DNA from 3 places in the Solibacillus sp. FSL R7-0668 genome. Region 2 is predicted to be linked to each of the others. Evidence: riboswitches for the same ligand, from Rfam matches in the RefSeq annotation. Region 2 holds a riboswitch; each other region holds the start of a gene.

Region 1 (6,878 bases), 1.6 Mb from region 2:
TAAAGACTGTTTATTTGTACCTTTACCCGCGCTATCGTCTCTGCCCATTTCCATTCTCCTTTCTTATGAAATCATTCTTAATATGGTCGTGGAACGATTTTTTATCAGTGTTAATCGATAATTCCTAACAAATTTAATGTTCAAAAAAGTGGGCATAAATTCACGTATATAGCGCAAATTACTATGTAGGAGGTGACTAAATTTGAGTAAAAATAGCAAAGAAACGTTAAATGGAAGGACCCATAATCCCTTTAATACTTATAAAGAATTACATCATAACAAAACCAGTCACAATCGTAACCCTGAGGACAATACAGCAGAATTTGCTGAAGAATTCGATGCGAAATTAAAAAATAAAAACAATAAAACGAATCATGATAAAAATCAGCAATCTAATAAAACTTAAACTCCCCAAACAATTGACGTGTTAAACAAAAAAATGGCTAGTATGTGCCTTCGTAAAATACCGAGCGCATACCAGCCAATTCACTGGAATCTAATCATATTATTGTCAATAAAGCTCTATTGCTTCAGTTAAAACGCTGGAATGGAGGTTTCTTTAAAATTTTCCTCTAAAAACTGACGTACTTCTTCGCTTGTAACGGCTTCTTTTAGCTTTTGAATAACTTCATCATTTTGATTATCCTCACGGGTTACAAGCTGAATAGCAAAATCATTTCCTGGAAGCTCCTGTAACAACGCATCTGCACTCGGTGTTAGTCCTAATGGCGCGGCATACGCTGGATACATCGCGACAATATCCGCTTCATCATACATACGCGCTAGCATTAATAAATCTACTTCTTTAAATTGCAGGTTTTTTGGATTTTCCTTAATATCTTTTATCGTGTAATAGGCATCTTGTTTTTCACCTAAAGTCAGGACCTTATTTTGCACTAATAATTGTAACGTACGGTCAATATTGGATGCATCATTGGCAATCGCTAATGTTGCACCCTCAGGTAACGCCTCCCAATTGTCGTATTTTTTTGAATAAATACTGAAATTCGGATAATAAATTTGTTGAATCGCAACTAAATTTGAGCCATTTGCTTTATTGAATTCTTTCATAAACGGCTGATGTTGGAATAGGTTCGCATCCACTTCACCAGCAGCCAGTGCAGCATTTGGCTGTACATTGTCACCAAGCACAACAATTTCTAAGTCGATGTTTTGTTCTGCTAAAATAGGCTTGGCAATTTCTAAAATATCGGTCATTGGTGGAATTAATGATGCCACCTTAAGTGTCATATTTTCCGATTGTGCCTCTTTCTCTTTGCTGTTCTTGTCCGCAGCATCATTATTACCACATGCAGTTAAAAGGAACACTGACAGCATGGCAAAAAGCATTACTAGTTTTTTCATATTACTACCCCTAACGTTTATCTATTTTTCTTGCTACAGCCGTTCCAATTATTTGAATCAGCTGCACAAAAATTATCATAATGATGATCATATACATCATTAGATCCGTTTTAAATTGCTGATAGCCGTACCGAATCGCAAAATCCCCGATACCACCGCCACCAACGACTCCCATAATTGTTGAATAGGAAATAAAACTAATCGTTGAAGTCGTCAACCCAAGCACCAGTCCTGAGCGCGCTTCAACATAGAGAAATTTAAAAATAATTGCTTTTACTGTCGCCCCCATCGAAATGGCAGCTTCGATTACGCCACGAGGCACTTCTAACAAAGATTGCTCCACTAAACGAGCATAATGGGCAATGGCAATAATCGCCAATGGTACACAGGCAGCTGCTGTCCCAATCGCTGATCCAACAAGTAAACGTGTAAACGGAATTAAAAATACAACTAATAATAAAAACGGAAACGAGCGAATAATATTCACGAGTAAATTAAACAAATTGTATAAGGCCTTATTTTCAAGTATGTGCCCTTTACTCGATAAAAATAATACTGTTCCTATGGGAAGACCGACTAAAATCGCCGCTAAAATGGACACACCTACCATAATAGCTGTTTGGAAAATCGCTGTTATGATTTCGGCCTGGTATTGAATGAGTACCTCAGGCATTTAGCGCCCCTCCTTCATCAATTCTTGCACAAATGTTTGTGGATTGGCATCGATTTTTGGTACTCCGGTTGGCACGATTGATACAGTTTCAAATACTTCACCATCCGCTAACACACATACACGCTGACAAATGCTTTTTATAACATCCATTTCATGACTGACAATAACTATCGTCACACCTAGCGTTCGATTAATTGTTTCCAGTACAGCCAATATTTCTGCTGTCGTTGTTGGATCCAGTGAGGAAGTTGGTTCATCACATAACAAAATTTGTGGCTTCGTCGCTAAAGCACGCGCAATCGCCACACGCTGTTTTTGACCACCACTTAATTGCGCCGGATATTGGCTAGCCATCGTTTCTAAGCCGACAAATTGTAAGCATTCTTTAACGCGAGCGCTTCGTTCATTTTTATTGAATTCTGCAAGTTCTAATGCAATTTCAATATTTTCAAAAACGGTTTTATTGGCCAATAAATTAAAATGCTGAAAAATCATACCAATTGATTTTCGAGCAATGCGCAGCTGCTTTTGCGAACTTGTCGTTAAATTTTGATTGGCAACTACGACATCACCACTTGTCGGTACTTCAAGTAAATTCATCACTCGTAAAAGTGTAGACTTGCCCGCACCACTAGGACCTATTAAGCCAAATATTTCACCACTATTTACTGTAAGGGAAATGTTATGTATAGCTTTGAAATGGTCATATTGCTTACTAACATTGCAAAGTTTAATCATTGATGCGCCTCCTAGTCGTTCAAAAAGCTGTCACAATGTTTTTTAGTATACTTCATTTAGCAGTTAGGTGAAAGAAGTTTTGAGCATTCTATTCAAAAAAATAATAAATTTGTGCTAATTTAGTAAATAAAAAACGCGTTAGCAAAAATATATTTAGCCAACGCATTCTAGCAAAATTAATGTTTCTAGCACTTAACTTGATCCAGTGTAATAGCGATTGTTTCTTATAATCACTGACATCGGCATTCATCCTCTAGAAGACATGTTTAATTTTATTCAGTCGGGGCAAAAAACACTCAAATTAACAATTATTTCCGACGGTAATTAAAACTCATTAATTCTGGTAAAGTAAGATTTAGTCTGTTTTTTCGAAATATCCCCCCTAAATCTAGATTGAATAAGTAAAAAAAACCCTTCTACCAATCACGTTAATACTCAAATCAATTGAAATTGCATTAAAGCCCGCTCAAAACCATCTTTATTTGAATCGTTCCTAAATCTTATATCTTTAAAATTAAGCAAGAAAGCAACCAGTAATCTTAGTGACCTCTTTAATATCTTTAATCAAGTATCCATTGAAATATAATCCCATTCTTCATCTCGATGCCCTATTATCCAAAACAATCCTCTACGTCTTTCTATGACAATGCTTTCATTCATATTTGCTGGAGCTTCTTGTCCTTGTATTCGACTATTTACACAAGCCCAGTGCAATCGATAAATTTTGTCTGCTTCATCTAATATCTTTTCCTTGTTAAGCATTGTAGTTGTGCTATAAAATTGCTCGAATGATTCACAGCTTGAAACAACCTGGATTGCATATTGGCAGTTGCAAATATCATCTGGAAAATCGAGTGTATCAACAAGCCCTAACGCCCAAATAAGTACCCAGTAGGCTTCATATTGCCAAGAAATATTACTTGCTTCTTGCTCACTCGGTTCTTCTACTTGTAAAAAGTTTCGTTCATTGTCCGTAAGATAATCTTCCACTCCATATTTTTGCAACATCGTCATAAAGAAGTCTTTCGATTTATGTATATCTCCTCCTTGATTGACATCACAAGCATATTGAATAACAATTAACAACGCTACAGCTCTTTTAGCGATATGTTCCTGAGTCTTAAACTGATATTGTGCTAGTGGTAGGAGCTGTGGTAGTGATGGAATAAAAGGGATTTCATGTTCTCTTAAATAATTAATTGATTTGTTTTTTCTTTGCTCCCCTTCTTCTGAGGTAACTTCAGATCCCATTATCTTTCTCGTACAACTATGAGGTCTGAAATTAGCAGGTCCTGACTTCCCATCAGGATAAACAATAACAAGACCTTGTTGATCTAACAACATACCGTTTGGTAAAAAGCCAATCCCACCTATTTTTGAGAGTAGATTCGTAAATAACTGCAGTTGAGCTTCATTCATATCTTTCTCCACTTCAATTGCAATCATCGTATTTAACACAGATATTTGCGTTAAAACTCGTCCTTTAAGGTGCTCATCTTCAAATGGGATTTCATCATAAAAACCCATCATCCCGGGTATATTTTTCTCGAAATAATCTGGGTCTGTATCTTCTGAACTAACCCGTATCGTCATCTTATCTTTGTTAAAAAACCCTTTGGACTGAATTTTGTATTCCTTTTCAGTACTCTTAATTCGAAAGCCTTTTGCGAAAACAGCTAAAATCTCATTTCCAATATCGTCAATATTATTCTTAGAAGCGTATATTGTGAAATAATTCAAACTCAACTCTCCTTTTGGTATTGCATTTATATTGTAAAATCAAGCTTTAAAAAAATCCAAAATAAAGGGTATTATACCATGAATATACAATAGATGTGTAAAAAGTTGAAGAAGTTGTATTTAGACTTCGAAAACTAAAGAATCGCATATTAATACAATGCTACAATTAGCCTTCCCTGTACTCATTTACTTTATTGGAAAAATGAAAACCTTAAAAGTGGAGTTAGTTGCAGTCCATACACAGCACGTACAACAGGGCGAAAGGCATTCGTGTGATAGAAGCCGCAACTCATCTAATCAAGCATAGTTAGGCCAAAAAATCTTTTATGATCCCTTAGACAAAAGTATGAAATTTTAGAAATTTATTTACATTCTTAATATTGGTAAGTTATACTGATGGCACATAAAAAAACTACATACCGTTTTTCTGCACTAGGGGTGCCCACTTTGGCTGAGATGCGAGCAATGGCTCCGATCCCTTATAACTCGATCAGGATAATACCTGCGTGAGGAAGTGTGGTGACTTTCCGTTTGCTTAAAATTGGATAAGTGGCTGCATCTTCACGGATGTGGTCTTTTTTTATGACAATTTTTCGGGAGGTTTTTTACTATGCAATGCAGTTCAAGCTCTATTGTCGGATTTCGTTTTTCACTTTATCCAATGACCAATGATTTTATTTCGGTAATTACAAAAGCGCTTCAAGAAACGGATACTTCAAATGTATGGATGCACACGGATGACGTATCTACTGTGATTCGTGGGAAACAAGTGCATGTGTTTAATGTGGCAAAAGCACTCACATTACACGTAGCTAAAACGGGTGAACATATAGCATTATCTGGAACCTTTTCTGCTGGTTGTCCAGGTGATACTGCAGGGGATGTCTTTTTGGATAAAGGCGATGAAGTAGCCAATACCGATACGACGAAGCAATACATTTCATCTCAATTTGCGCTTTATCCGTTGAATAATCCTGATTATATGAATGTGATTTATAGAGAAATAGATCGAGCAAAAGCACATGGTGTTTACAATGAGTCGATGCATTATGCAAGCGGGATTCACGGAGACATACATGAGGTGTTTGATTTTTACGAGCAATCGTTTACACATGCTCGATCAGATGAACATCAACATCTTGTCATGACAGTTTCAATGAGCATTAATAGTCCTTCTCACGGAGGTCTTTAAGATGCTGAAATCATGGAAACTTAAAGAAATTGTACTGATGTCATTATTTTCGGTTGTGTTTGGTATTGTATATTTACTGTTTTTACATGCAGGGAATATTTGGGCAGGGTTTATCGGTCCGATTGCGTATGAATGGATTTTTGGTATTTGGTTTATCGTCTCAATTATATGCATGTATATTATTCGAAAACCTGGTGCAGCAGTCGTTTCTGAAACAATCGCTGCAACAATCGAGGTTTTATTGGGCAATGCAGTTGGTCCACGTTTAATTCTTTCAGGTGTTATTCAAGGCTTAGGGGCAGAAGCTGTTTTTGCCGCAACACGTTACAAACGCTTTGATTTATGGGTATTAATGTTGGCTGGAATTGGCTCAGCCGTTTTCAGCTTTGTATATGGATACTTTTTAGGTGGATTTGTCGTGTATAGCACAGGTTATGTAGCGCTAATGTTAGGGCTTCGCATAGCAAGTGGCGCTCTCATTGCGGGTGTCGGTGGAAAAGTGTTATCAGATGGCTTACTCGCTACCGGTTCACTCCGAGGTTATGCCATTTCAAGTTCGAAAAAGGGGGAATCACATGCATAATGTGATTTGCTTTCACAATGTAACATTCTTTTATCCAGACGAAGAACAGCCAATACTCGAGAATCTTTCGTTATCTATTCGACGTGGGGAGCGTGTTGTCATTACAGGTCCAAGCGGCTGTGGAAAATCAACATTCCTCTATTTATGCAATAGGCTCTATCCAGACAATTGTGATGGCATTTTAAATGGTTTCATAGAGCTGTTCGGCAAAGACAGCCTTTCTTATATCCCCGGGGAAATTAATCACCAGATTGCTACTGTTTTTCAAGATCCTGATGCACAATTTTGCATGCAAACGGTAGAGGAAGAGCTTGCATTTACTCTGGAAAACTTACATGTACCAAGAAAAGAAATGGATGCTCGCATACGTGAAATATTGGATTTGACAGACTTAAGCGAATTTCGTCATGCAATTATTCAAAAGCTGTCGGGTGGACAAAAGCAGCGAATTGCCACCGCATGTGCACTCATTATGGAGCCCGAGGTTTTATTGTTAGACGAACCTCTTGCCCACTTAGATCCTTACACTGCACAAAAATACGTAGAATGGTTGGATCAACTACAAGAAAAACGAAATATTACGATTG
Region 2 (6,878 bases):
CAAGGATGAAATTGATAACGTTTTAAGAATGGTATTATATCGATATTCTCAAACATAAATTTCGGAGGTTATTATGAGCTCGTGTTCATTCATCGCAACAAATTTTGAAATGCCTAAAATAGAGTCCAAGGAAAAGCATATTACAGTGAAAGAAGCTATTGAATTAAAAATAAAACCTCATGAGTTGATGCCCTGGGAGAAGATGGACCCGAATGCTCAAGTACTAATTGCTGAAAATGAAGAGGATCTAAATGAGTTAACGATTACAAAGGACTGTTACTATAATGTAAGCGAATATACAAACTATCCATTCATCTATCAAGTAGATTTTAGCTATTCAGAATCAAGAGCAAAGCAATTATTAGATTACTTAACGAGCAATATAAAAGTAGATCAAATAATCGAGCTGTGGCGAGTATGGATTGGTGATGATGCGCAAAATATCCCATATAGTAGGCTCACTTATAACGAGTTAACGCTAGGTTATCTGTTACAACTGTACAATTGGAACGATGAAAACTATAAACAACAGTATTGCTTAGTAATAGAAAAATAAAAGATAAAGCACCGAAATGAACGTTTGGACACGTATCAAAAATCGCATAGCCTTTTACTATAATCATATCTACCCCAAATGCAAATTCTCCCCTGCACACAGCCAGGTCCTGTATAATAAATAGAAAAGTGAAGATAGGATTTGGGAAAATGTCAAAGCAACAAAAATTAGAAAGAAAGATATTATGGATATCCCTGAGTACAGGTTTGTTTTTTGTGATTTTTGAATTTATGATTGCGATTTATACGAAATCACAGTCTGTGCTGATGGATGCTGCCTATGATGCATCCGAATTATTAATGATTGGTTTGACTTTATTTTTAATCCCTTTGTTTCATCGACCTGTTTCTGAAAAGCATCCTTTTGGTTATGGGCAAATCGAATCGTTTTTAGTCATTATTAAGGGCTTTATGCTTCTCGCGGTAACATTGGGGCTGTCTGCGAATAGTGTAGAAATTGCATTATCTGGAGGAAATATTGTTGATGGTAAGCTGGTGTCAATTTTCCAATTTATAATTGCAATTGCCAGTTTAGCGGTACTTTATTTTATGATGCGCATTAATCGCTCATTGTCTTCACCAATTATTAATTTAGAGATTTATGGTTGGAAAATTGATGTCGTATACAGTATTGGGATGGGTGTTGCCTTCTTTGCCTCTACGTTCTTAGAAGGGACAAAGCTAGCCTTTATTTCACCTTATTTTGACCAAATTATTGCGGTATTCATTATTTTATTTATGCTGCCGGAAGCTTTAAAAATGCTAGTACGTGCAATTAAAGACGTATTTTTATTCTCGCCTGAAAAAGAAGTGATGGAGAAAGTAAAAGAGATTAGTGAAAATGTATTACAAGACACCGATTTACATGCCGTCTTTTATGATGTGACTCGTACGGGAAGAAGAATGTGGATATCGATTTACTTTGCGGTGAAAAAAGACTATTTACATGTTGAAACATTGGGAAATATAACGAATCAAATCAATGCTGAACTAGCAGAGCAGTTTGATAATTGTATATGTGAATTAGTTTTGGCGAAAAAAGAGTAATCGAAAAGTGACGAATCCACCATTGACATCCAAAGTAGCAGTTGATAGTATGGGATAAAATTGAATAGCATTATTGCGGGGGGACTCTTTGGAGTTGAGAAGGTTAAAACCTGACTCTTTGAACCTGTCAGTTAACACTGGTGTAGGGAAGCGATTCATTATATTTTTAAGCAATAGCTGAATTGTGCTTTCCTATTTATTTTTATTGAATAGGAGAGCACTTTTTTTTGTTCTAATGAACTCAAATATAAAACCCCAGTCTTAATATCTATTCATTTGAAGGAAGAATTCAAATAGAAGGGTGAAGGTAAAATGGTGAGTAAGCAAGCGATTCAAAGTGAAATGATACAGGCAGTTGAAACGGTAAAACGAACAAATCCAATGGCAGGTTCAATTACGAATACGGTGACCATTAATTTTGTGGCAAATGCGCAGCTTGCTGTTGGGGGATCTGCCGCGATGGTGTACTTACCAGATGAAGCCGAGTTTTTAGCGGGTGCAGGTGGAGCAACTTATATCAATGTCGGCACATTATTTCCGATTTATGAGGAAACGTTACCCTGTGCCGCAAAGGTATTGCACGAAACGGGTAAGCCATGGGTGTTAGACCCTGTTGCGGTGGGGATTGGCTCTCTTCGGACGCAGCTATTACAACAATTTAAGGACTATAAACCAACCATTATCCGAGGAAATGCTTCTGAAATCATTGCACTAGCAGGCTTATGGGAGCTAGACGGGGGAACAGCTGAATCCAATGTGCGAGGTGTAGATTCTACGGATTCGGTCAATGCCGCGAAAACAGCCGCGATTGCACTTGCGAAGTGGACAGGTGGCGCTGTTGCAGTGTCTGGTGAAACGGATTTGATAACAGATGGTAAGTTGATGGCAATTTCCTATGGAGGTTCGCATTTTATGGAGAAAATTACAGGTGCAGGCTGCTCGCTAGGTGGCGTTGTCGCGGTGTACGCAACAGCATCATCCCCATTTATTGCGGCACTTACGGCGACTGCGGTATACAATGTAGCCGCAAAACGCGCGGAGCTGAAGGTGGATGGCCCTGGTAGCTTCCAAGTACAGTTTTTAGATGAATTATATAAAGCAACACCTGAAGAAATCGCAAACAATCCATTTGAAATTGAGGAGATTTAATCGATGAATACATTAATAGCAGTTGCGATTGCGCCTTTTGGTGTAGGCAATGAGCTTGCACAGGAAGTAGCCGAGGTCGTAAAAATTATTCGAGAATCAGGATTACCAAATCGAACGACCGCGATGTTTACAGAAATAGAAGGTGAATGGGATGAAGTAATGGCCGTGGTTAAGCAAGCAACCTTTGTCCTCGCTGAAAAGGGCATTCGAACAGAGGTTGTTTTAAAGGCAGATATTCGCCCAGGCCATGTCAATACAATCAATTCAAAAATCGATAAAGTAAACGATATTTTAGGAGGATAATATGAATACTGTTCAAAAAGTAGATATCTCAGCCTATTTAGTAATAGGACCCGAAAATACAAAAGGTCGCTCGGTTGCGGCAATCATTCAAGATGCAATTGAGTCGGGCTTTACATGCATTCAAATTCGCTCAAAGGTTGCGGCTGCGCGAGAATTAATCGAGCTCACACGTCAAGCAGCAGATGTGATTGAAAAGGCTGGCAAATCTCAGCACGTTACATTAGTTGTTAATGACCGATTAGATGTCGTTTTAGCCGCAAGAAAGCAAGGGATTAAAGTGGACGGCATTCATGTCGGGCAATCAGATATTCCGGTAGCTGTTTGTCGCGAATATTTAGGGGAGGATGCCATTGTCGGCTTATCTGCTCGCACAGATGAATTGTTAGAATATATAAAAACAGAGGATGTTTCTCAAATTGATTATTTTGGTGTGGGACCACTTCATGAAACGCAAACAAAGCCAGATTGCGGAATGGGTAAAGATGGCAAGGTCATCACAAGAAATATTGAGGAAATTACAAAAGTCGCTGAAGCAAGTTCGATTCCAGTAGTTGTTGGCGGTGGCGTAAAGTTAGCAGATCTCCCAGCTCTTACACAAACAGGCGTTGATGGATTTTTCGTTGTTTCCGCAGTAACGGAGGCCGAAAATCCAAAGCTAGAGGCAGCGAATTTGGTGAATGCTTGGAATCGTAATATAGCTAGATAAAACAATCTGTTTAACTTAATAAAAATTTGGACGCAATTCATGCCTCGGCATCATTGCATCCAATTTGTTTTAAAGCATTTCTTTGCGTGAGAAATGCTTTTTGTTTTTATATCTATGGAACAAGACCTACTCCTTTATATCACCAAATAACTAACCTCTTTCAGAAAAATGATTAAAATGTCTAATTTTATAAAATTATAGTAATGCCTATAATTTAATTGAATGTCATATTATAGGAGAGAACGTTTGAAAAAAATAATTTTTCCACTTGTCTTTGGTGCTGCACTTTTAGTCACGGGTTGTAATGAAAAAAAGGTTGTAGAAAATAATTCATCAAATGTCACAGTGCAATCAGAAGAGTTAACAATTGTGAAGACATACGACACGGAACTTGGAAACTTGGAAGCCTATTATTTAAATGATGAAATAGAAGAGACACATGAAGAGAATGGTATTGGGTTAACGATTACTTCAGTTGAATATGGTAAGGTGCTTGTTAACGAGAGTAATCGTAGCACATATGAAGAATTAGCAGATGCAGATGGAAAAAATACGTACATTAAAGTTGGTGTTGAATTAAATGCCGAAAAAGATGCATATGAAAAAGACGAAATAACATTCTATATTGATCATGCTACAGTCGATGTACAAGGTAAAGAAGTGGCGGCAGATACCACATATAGTGATAAGGTATCTATAAGTGGCGGAAAAGTAAAGGATATGGATAAAGGCTACTTGTATTTTCTCGTGGATGCTTCTATGCCGTTCACTTCACTACTATTGAACGTTCCCGCACCATTTAAAGATGGTTTATCCATATCAGAAAACTATCGATATAAAATTGAATTGCAATAAGGCTCATGGGAAACTGGAACTCACACAATTAACAGCCATTCATCAAACGAAAGTAAAATGGGTAGTATTCTAATAAAATAAAATTACTAAGGTGTCAAAATGTTATTAAATCAACGTTTTGGCATTTTTTTGTACAGTCAAATCGATGTAAAGGGAATGAATCTATAGAGACCTATTTATGTGTATGACAGTAATTTTGTAACCAAGTAGAATGATTGCCACTTTAAGCGCATTTCTTCATGTAAGAAATGCTTTTTACTTTGCCTAAAATTAAACAATGCAATAAATATTTTATTTAATTTGATATATATTTATTGTAAATCGATAAATTATATATTAAAATCAAAATCACAATAAATAGGTGAGGTGTTTTTTATGGATAGAATTACAACGATGTTTTTAAAAATCGCTGTCATACTTCTAGCAATTCCCGTTCTAGCTTTGTGCATCTTTTTAGTGCCTGAGATGGCCAATTTTGCAGCGGAGTTAGTCCCGAACTTTAGTTATATCAGTTATTTCGTTTATTTTGCACTTGATGCTTCGGCAATTCCTTTTTACTTTGCTTTGTATCAGGCGTTCAAGCTTTTACGCTATATTGACAAAAACCAAGCTTTCTCAAGTTTATCTGTGAGTGCGTTAAAGAAAATCAAATACTGTGCTGTCACAATTAGCATTTTGCATCTGCTCGTCTTGCCACTTTTCTACATCTTTGCAGAGTTGGACGACGCACCAGGGGTAATTATTGTCGGCTTAGTTGTACCTTTTGCTTCATTAGTCATTGCTGTATTTGCAGCGGTTCTCCAAAAGCTTTTAAAAGAAGCAATTGATATCAAAGTAGAAAATGATTTAACGGTCTGAGGTGAGAAAAAATGGCGATTATTATTAATATTGATGTCATGCTAGCAAAAAGGAAGATGAGCGTAACCGAGCTTACTGAAAAGGTGGGCATCACAATGGCAAACCTTTCAATATTGAAAAACGGCAAGGCCAAGGCAATTCGATTCACCACTTTAGAGGCAATTTGTAAAGCTTTAGACTGTCAGCCGGGAGATATTTTAGAATACAAAAGTGATGAGGAATAGGGATGGGCATGGCCAAGTTGATCATTGAACATAGGAATAACCCGCATGAGCTGGAAAACTTGTATAGAAATGATTCGAAAGCTTTTAAAAAGGCTTCTTATTCATGGGGCTTTTATTCATTAATTTTTTGACGGCACCTTTTTTAGGCATTTAACATAAAAATAAGAATACTAAGGTGATGGAAGGATGGCGTTTTGAGTAGTACAATTACCCATTTTTACGGGCAGGCAATGAATGGGCAGGGGATGAAAAATGTTTATCGGGAAATAATGAATGAAGTAAAAACGGTGTATCTTTTGAAAGGTGCACATGGGTTTAAAATATCGGAGCTACTTCAAAAACTCGGCATTTACTATCATGAACAAGGCGCGGAGATTGAATATTTTCATGACCCTTTGTTTGAAGAAGTCATTGAAGCGACCTTGGTAAAAGCACCTTTTGAAATATTATTTCTTGCTGCATCCAATCCAGCAATTGAGCCAATAAGGATTGGTGAGCGAGACATTGTCATTTCGCTCTATGAGTGTTTGGATGAGCAAAAGGTATCTTCCAAACTGTCGATGCCCGCGATAACCGAATTAAAGCAAGCCTATTATGAAAAATGCTTTGCCGCCCTTTCAAAAGCTATCCACATTCATGATGCTTGGGAAGTTGAAACGAGAAAAAGTATGAATTGGCATGGGTTAAATCAACAATATGCGGATTTAAAAAAGCAGCTTTTTGGAGAGCATCAATTAGAGAAGCCCGGCAAATTAACACATCGCTTGCTGGGAACATTAACAGCAGCAGGGGCGCGTGATACCGTGCCAAGCATTACGCAAAATCTTGAAAAACGACTGTTCATCAAAGGCTATCCAGGTACAGGAAAGTCTTCGATGATGAAAAAGCTAGCGAACGAAGCCTTACAGCGCGGATACGATGTCCAGCTTGTGTGGTGTGGGCTAGACGCCAGTTCCATTGATATGGTGATTTTACCTGAATTAAAGTTTTGTATCTTTGATAGCACAGAGCCCCATGTGTATTTTCCAGACGAAAATCGTGCCGGCGATGAGATTTTCGATATCGCCAAGCATTGCCACCCAACAGAGGCAGAAGAAGCGACTATTAAAGAGGTTGCGGCTAAGTATAAGGCCTCCATCGCTGAGGCTACACGTTTTGCCAAGTTATTCGTCGAGGAAGAA
Region 3 (6,878 bases), 3.4 Mb from region 2:
TTGATACGAAACAGCAAGCAATGTCAGCAGAATATGCCTTTAAACAATTAACACGGGCAAAAAAGCTCGAATATATGAGGAGGGTGCATGATGAAATCGCAGAAAAGTAGCCAGCATGAACAGGGTAGTTGCTTATATTTAGTGGCAACGCCGATTGGCAATTTAGAAGATATGACAATGCGTGCACTACGTATTTTAAAAGAAGTGGATATCATTGCAGCAGAGGATACACGTAATACGAGAAAACTTTGTAACTATTTTGATATTCAAACGCCGCTAATAAGTTATCATGAGCATAACTTAGAAGTAGGTGGCGAAAAATTATTAGCACTTTTGCGTGAAGGGAAATCGGTCGCGCTTGTTAGTGATGCAGGATTGCCTTGTATATCAGATCCAGGAGCAGATATTGCAGCAAAGGCAATTGCAGAAGATTTTGCTGTTGTCCCCATCCCAGGAGCGAATGCTGCATTAACCGCACTGATTGCATCAGGGATTACACCGCAGCCCTTTTATTTCTTTGGTTTTTTAAATCGTAATAAAAAGGACCGTCGTGAACAGCTTGAAAAATTAAGCAAGCGAGAAGAAACACTTTTATTTTATGAAGCACCGCATCGTTTAAAAGAGACATTAAAGGATTTGCATCTTGTTCTTGGCAATCGTCAAATAACATTAGCGCGGGAATTAACGAAGAAATTTGAAGAATTTTTACGTGGTTCGATCGAAGAAGCCATTGAATGGGCAAGCACCAATGAAATTCGCGGTGAGTTTTGTGTCGTTGTTGAAGGGAATACCTCGGGTGAAATTGAAGAAGAAGACAATTATTGGACAGACCTGACATTAGAGCAACATGTAAACTATATAATAGAAGAAACTCAAGTATCTTCTAAAGAGGCAATTAAAGAAGTCGCGAAATTGCGCGGGCTTTCGAAAAGAGATGTCTATAACGACTACCATCGCGAGTAATAACATCATGGAAAAAAGTACTATTTTTTCAAAACAACTTGCATAAAATAAACACCATGATATGATAGAGATAAATTAAATAGCACTGATAACACTAGGGGCGCCATTTGGCTGAGAAGCACCCTTTGAACCGGATCTAGTTAGGACTAGCGTAGGGAAGTGAGGCATGTTGATAGGATACGTATACATTCCCCACTCACGAAAATGAGTGGGTTTTTTATTTGTCTAAGAAATTGAATAGATTGTTAAACTACTGGGGGCGCCATTGGCTGAGAAGCACCCTTTGAACCGGATCTAGTTAGGACTAGCGTAGGGAAGTAGTTTCGCGTGTATGGATAGATCACATATGCAACGAAACCATTTCCGATTTGAGGAAGTGGTTTTTATTTTGATAATTATTGGTTAAGAATAAGGAGGAACACATCATGCAAGTAAAAACAGAAAAATTTACAGATCGACTTTTTAGAAATGTACAGCCTATTTGGGAGGCGAATCATCAACACCCATTTGTACAGGAGCTTGGAAAGGGGACACTTGATAAGGAGCAATTTATCCAATACATGAAGCAAGATTATGTGTATTTAATGGAGTATGCCAAGCTATTCGCTATTGCCTCTGTGAAATCGACAGATCTTGACATGATGGCGAAATTTGCAGCCATCTTAAATGACACCCTCCATTTTGAAATGGATTTGCATCGCCAATTTGCAGCTGAATTTGGGATTACGGCGCAAGATTTAGAGGCGACTGAGCCAACACCTGCCAACCTAGCCTATACAAATTATATGTTAAATGCTGCACAGAGCGGTAGTTTAGCAGAAGTAGTAGCATGTCTTTTACCTTGTGCATGGGATTATTGGGAAATTGGCAAGCTGTTAAGAGCGCAGTACGGTCATGATTTAGCGAATAACCCTTATGCGAAATGGATTAAAACCTATGATTCAGAGGAATTTGGCAATGGTGCAAAATGGTTAATTGATGTCATGGACGAACTAGCGGATGGCAAGCCTGAACGAGAGCTTGCCCAATTAGAAAAGCATTTCCAAATGACATCGAAGTACGAGTATTTATTTTGGGATATGAACTATCACAAACAGGATTGGCCGATTTAGTTTGGTTGAGTAGGTGATAAAAATGGTAATTAGCATACAGCACGTAACCTATGCTTTTGAGCAGGACGCCCCGCCTGTCTTCACGAATCTGAATTTGGATATCAAGCAGGGAGAATTCGTATCAATCATTGGTAGAAGTGGGACAGGGAAAAGCACTATTTTTAAATTGATGACGGGACTACTGACACCAGATGAGGGGCAAATTCTGATGGATAATCGCCAAATAGCCCCGGGTGATGTTGGGTTTATGCCACAAAAGGATTTGCTCTTACCATGGCGCACCATTTTGGAAAATGTCATGATTGCAGCAGAAATTCAAAACAATGCTATGCTCACAAAAGAACAAGCGATTGTCTGGCTGGAGCGGGTGGGCTTAAAGGATTATGTACATGCCTATCCAAAGGAATTATCAGGTGGCATGAGACAGCGTGCAGCATTTTTAAGAGCGCTTTTAACAGGCAAAGAGGTGCTATTACTGGATGAACCCTTTGGCGCGTTGGATACCTTTACGAAAAAGGAAATGCAAACTTGGCTCTTGTCGATGTGGCAGCAACTAAAGAAAACGGTGCTCTTTATTACCCATGATTTAGAGGAAGCGATTTTATTAAGCGATCGCATTATCATATTGCATCAAGATAAAAGCATAGAGGAAATCACTGTTAATTTGCCAAGACCTCGCATGAATGAAATGAGTTATTCGGAAACGGGGATTGCTCTAAGAAGAATGCTAGAAAGGAAGATTTCTAGTGAAATGGATTAGCAGATGGTTTCAACAGTACGCTTTATTCCTCCTGTTTTTGATGAGTATGCTTGTTATCTTTGAAGTTCTCGTGAGGCAAGGGATGGTTCCGAGCTTTATTATCCCAGCTCCAACAGGGGTTTTGCAGACAATCATCGACAATTGGCACGTCTTATTTTTCGTGCACTTAAAGGCCACGACCATCGAATTTTTCATCGGTTTTGTCATAACGGTTCTACTAGGTGTGTCTCTTGCGATGGCGATGTTTTGTTTTAAGTCGGTCGAAAAAGTGATGTATCCGGCTGTCATCATTTCGCAAATGATTCCAATCATTGCCCTTTCACCGATCTTTGTTCTTTGGTTTGGCTATTCAATTTGGAGTAAGGTAGCTGTAACGGTGCTTATTTCATTTTTCCCGATTGTCGTGAGTACCTATGATGGGTTAAGAGCGTGCGATAAAGATTATATTGAGTTATTTCGCTCGATGGGTGCGACCCGTAAGCAAATTTTTCTAAAGCTACATATTCCGATGGCATTGCCGTCCTTTTTCTCAGGCTTTAAAATGGCGATTGTCTTTGCATTAGTCGGGGCAACGATTGGCGAGTGGCTAGGTGCAAGTGAGGGACTTGGCTATTATAGCCGAAGAATGTCAGGAAATTTGAATGCAGAAGGTGTTTTTGCAGCGATTACATTATTAACGATTTTAGGAATTCTACTATTTGCTTTGGCCACATGGATCGAGCGAATGGTTCTTAGAAAATGGAAATATGATAATTAAAGGAGAAACAGAAAATGAAAAGTTGGAAATGGCTTGTTAGTGTGCTGTTGCTTGCTATGATGTTAGTGGGCTGTAGCAATGATAAAGCAGGATCTGAAAATGAACAATCCGAATTAGAGAAACTATCAATCATGCTAGATTGGTATCCAAACGCGGTACACTCGGCACTTTATGTAGCAAAGGAAAAGGGTTATTTTGAGGAGCAAGGCTTGGATGTGGAAATTCAAATGCCCGCAGATACAAATGATCCATTAAAGCTCGCTGCAACAGGGAAGGTTGATTTGGCTATTAGCTATCAAAGCCAAGTTGTTCAATCAAGAGCAGAGGAAATACCGGTTGTATCAGTTGCAGCGTATGTTCGCCATTCGCTTGACTCCATTATGATGAAAAAAGCAGCGGGTATTGATTCACCGAAGGATTTAGAAGGAAAAAGTGTGGGCTATCCATCTACCGTCATAACAGAAGCCGTAATAAAAACGATGGTAGAGCATGATGGTGGGGATTTTAGCAAAGTGAAAATGACTGATGTCGGATGGGATTTAATTCCTGCAGTGGCGACAGATAAAGTCGATGCCATCGGGGGCGGTTATATTAACCATGAATTAGTGCTACTCGATAAAGAAGGCTACGAAATGGAAGCTTTCCGATTAAATGATTTTGGGGTACCAGATAATTACGAGCTTGTTGTTGTAGCGGGTGAAGAAACCTTTAACGAAAAAAAGGCATCTATCGAGAAGTTTTGGCAGGCGGTGACAAAAGGGCAACAGTTTGTAAAGGAAGATCCAGAAGCGGGCTTACAAATTCTATTGGCCAATGAAAATGCAGATTCTACATTAGATCCAGAAGTAGAAGCAGAAAGTTTAAAAATTCTACTACCATTAATGGAGGATGAGGGTGTGCCATTTGGCTATCAAGAAGTAGCAAGTTGGCAGAGCGTGGCGGATTGGCTACATGAAGCCGGCGTTATTGACGCAAAGGTCGATCCACAACAATTTGTAGAAAATATCGTTTCCAAATAGTGGTGGAAAGGTAGCTTTCATACGGGTAGAGCTAGAAAGTTAACGTATATGGCGATTCTTGTAGTTTTTCTAATGGAAAAAATAGCATAAAATGAAAGGCAATCAAAGGTCTACTAGAGACTTTTGATTGCCTTTTATTAATCAAGAGTGTGTATGATGCAAACTCTTGATTTTTTATTTTGAAAGTCTTAAAAAAAGACAAAATTATTTTTGTAGGTTTGCTTGAATTTCTTTCATTAATGTTTCTGCACCTTCATTAGATAAAATTAATTTACCGCCTACTAAGCGCATATTGTTATCAGAAACTTCACCTGTCACTGCACAAGTCATGTTAGGCATATATTTTTTTAAGATGATTTTGTCATCATCTACATATATTTCCAATGCATCCTTTTCTGCAATTCCTAATGTACGGCGTAATTCGATTGGAATAACGACACGACCTAATTCGTCTACTTTACGTACGATACCTGTTGATTTCATATTGATATTTCCTCCTATATTATAAAAGTTGTTTAAATTCGTCAAAATTCGACATTGATTCCTTGTCTATTTAGAATCATACCAACTAATGCCATAAACGTCAATAAATTAGCATTCACATTTCCTTTGTTTTAGAAAGAAATTTGTTATATTTGTACTTTATGGTGATAAATTTAAAGATTTTTACCATTAATAAATATTCTTAGCTAAAAAGGTTCAGATTATTCCCAAAGTTTTGTAATGATTTTTCGACAAATGTGATTTGCAATAAACTTTCGTTGAAACAAATTTCGTACTTCGTTAGAATAAAGAGGATACTTAGCAAGCAAATGGAGGCTACATTCGTGAGTGAACAACAAACATTCTATATCACTACCCCAATTTATTATCCAAGTGGGAAGTTCCACATTGGTACGGCGTATACAACAGTTGCGTCAGATGCAATCGCTCGTTATAAACGTTTAAAAGGCTTTGACGTGCGTTTCTTAACAGGAATGGACGAGCACGGTCAAAAAATTCAAGAAAAAGCACAAGAAGTCGGCATGGCTCCTCAAGATTATGTGAACGAAATTGCAGAAAATGCCAAAAAATTATGGGCTACTATGGATATTTCCTATAATGATTTTATTCAAACTACCCAAAAGCGCCATATTGATGCAGTAGAAAAAATTTTCCAAAAGTTTTTAGATAATGGCGATATCTATAAGGGGGAGTATGAAGGCCTTTACTGTGTACCTTGTGAATCTTACTATACAGAGACGCAATTAGTTGATGGAAAGTGCCCAGATTGTGGTCGAAAAGTTCAAACAGTAAAAGAAGAATCTTACTTCTTTAATATGAAGAAATACGCCGATCGATTACTAAAATATTATGAAAATAATGTAGAATTTATTGAGCCAGAATCTCGTAAAAATGAGATGATTAATAACTTCATTAAACCAGGCTTAGAAGACTTATCTGTTTCGCGTACATCATTTGATTGGGGCATCAGAGTACCAGGCGATGCCAAGCATGTAATTTACGTATGGGTTGATGCATTATCCAACTATATTACCTCATTAGGGTACGGTTCTGATAATGAAGAGCTATTTAACAAATATTGGCCAGCGGATGTGCATGTAGTGGGTAAAGATATCGTACGTTTCCATACAATTTACTGGCCGATTTTCTTAATGGCATTAGATTTACCATTACCGAAGAAAATTTTTGCACACGGTTTCATTATGATGAAAGATGGTAAAATGTCGAAATCTAAAGGAAACGTTGTATATCCTGAGATGTTAATCGAACGTTACGGCTTAGATGCAACACGTTACTTCTTACTACGTGAATTACCATTTGGTCAAGATGGTGTGTTCTCACCAGAATCATTTGTAGAGCGTACGAATTTCGACTTAGCAAATGACTTAGGTAATCTTTTAAACCGCACTATTTCTATGATGAATAAATATTTTGATGGTGTGATTCCGACTGAAAACTTAGAAGCAACTGAATTTGATGCTGCACTAAAGGCACATGCTGAAAATGTTCGTGTTAAATATGAAGAGAGTATGGAAAAAATGCAGTTTAGTGTTGTGCTATCAGAGCTTTGGTCGCTTGTATCACGTACGAATAAATACATCGACGAAACAGCACCATGGGTATTAGCAAAGGACGAGGCAGATAAATCGAAATTAGCTGCAGTGATGAATTGTTTAGCGGAGAGTCTACGCCATATTGCCGTGATGATTCAACCATTTATGACAAATACACCAAAGCAAATTTTCGAACAATTAGGGTTAGAT

The links. Region 2 has a riboswitch for thiamine pyrophosphate ahead of thiM (hydroxyethylthiazole kinase). Riboswitches for the same ligand answer to the same signal wherever they lie in the genome.
Region 1: another riboswitch for thiamine pyrophosphate. It lies ahead of MKX47_RS08890 (YkoF family thiamine/hydroxymethylpyrimidine-binding protein); the one in region 2 lies ahead of thiM (hydroxyethylthiazole kinase).
Region 3: another riboswitch for thiamine pyrophosphate. It lies ahead of tenA (thiaminase II); the one in region 2 lies ahead of thiM (hydroxyethylthiazole kinase).

What each region holds. Positions count from the first base shown of each region.
Region 1 is NZ_JBBOUU010000001.1:1,834,709-1,841,586, reverse strand. Features, by position in the region: gene MKX47_RS08920 (YfhD family protein) at 1-48, opposite strand, end outside; gene MKX47_RS08915 (hypothetical protein) at 203-406, shown strand; gene MKX47_RS08910 (MetQ/NlpA family ABC transporter substrate-binding protein) at 535-1,365, opposite strand; gene MKX47_RS08905 (methionine ABC transporter permease) at 1,376-2,038, opposite strand; gene MKX47_RS08900 (methionine ABC transporter ATP-binding protein) at 2,039-2,776, opposite strand; gene MKX47_RS08895 (DUF4272 domain-containing protein) at 3,341-4,516, opposite strand; TPP riboswitch at 4,941-5,046, shown strand; gene MKX47_RS08890 (YkoF family thiamine/hydroxymethylpyrimidine-binding protein) at 5,127-5,708, shown strand; gene MKX47_RS08885 (ECF transporter S component) at 5,710-6,291, shown strand; gene MKX47_RS08880 (ABC transporter ATP-binding protein) at 6,284-6,878, shown strand, end outside.
Region 2 is NZ_JBBOUU010000001.1:3,424,689-3,431,566, reverse strand. Features, by position in the region: partial or broken gene MKX47_RS17190 (transposase) at 1-29, opposite strand, end outside; gene MKX47_RS17185 (magnesium transporter) at 74-556, shown strand; gene MKX47_RS17180 (cation transporter) at 706-1,602, shown strand; TPP riboswitch at 1,670-1,769, shown strand; gene thiM (hydroxyethylthiazole kinase) at 1,915-2,751, shown strand; gene MKX47_RS17170 (MTH1187 family thiamine-binding protein) at 2,755-3,054, shown strand; gene thiE (thiamine phosphate synthase) at 3,056-3,760, shown strand; gene MKX47_RS17160 (hypothetical protein) at 4,007-4,615, shown strand; gene MKX47_RS17155 (DUF2975 domain-containing protein) at 4,991-5,473, shown strand; gene MKX47_RS17150 (helix-turn-helix domain-containing protein) at 5,485-5,697, shown strand; gene MKX47_RS17145 (nucleotide kinase) at 5,892-6,878, shown strand, end outside.
Region 3 is NZ_JBBOUU010000001.1:69,595-76,472, forward strand. Features, by position in the region: gene MKX47_RS00310 (GIY-YIG nuclease family protein) at 1-110, shown strand, start outside; gene rsmI (16S rRNA (cytidine(1402)-2'-O)-methyltransferase) at 91-963, shown strand; TPP riboswitch at 1,050-1,138, shown strand; TPP riboswitch at 1,209-1,296, shown strand; gene tenA (thiaminase II) at 1,389-2,075, shown strand; gene MKX47_RS00325 (ABC transporter ATP-binding protein) at 2,098-2,835, shown strand; gene MKX47_RS00330 (ABC transporter permease) at 2,918-3,592, shown strand; gene MKX47_RS00335 (ABC transporter substrate-binding protein) at 3,607-4,611, shown strand; gene MKX47_RS00340 (AbrB/MazE/SpoVT family DNA-binding domain-containing protein) at 4,816-5,094, opposite strand; gene metG (methionine--tRNA ligase) at 5,439-6,878, shown strand, end outside.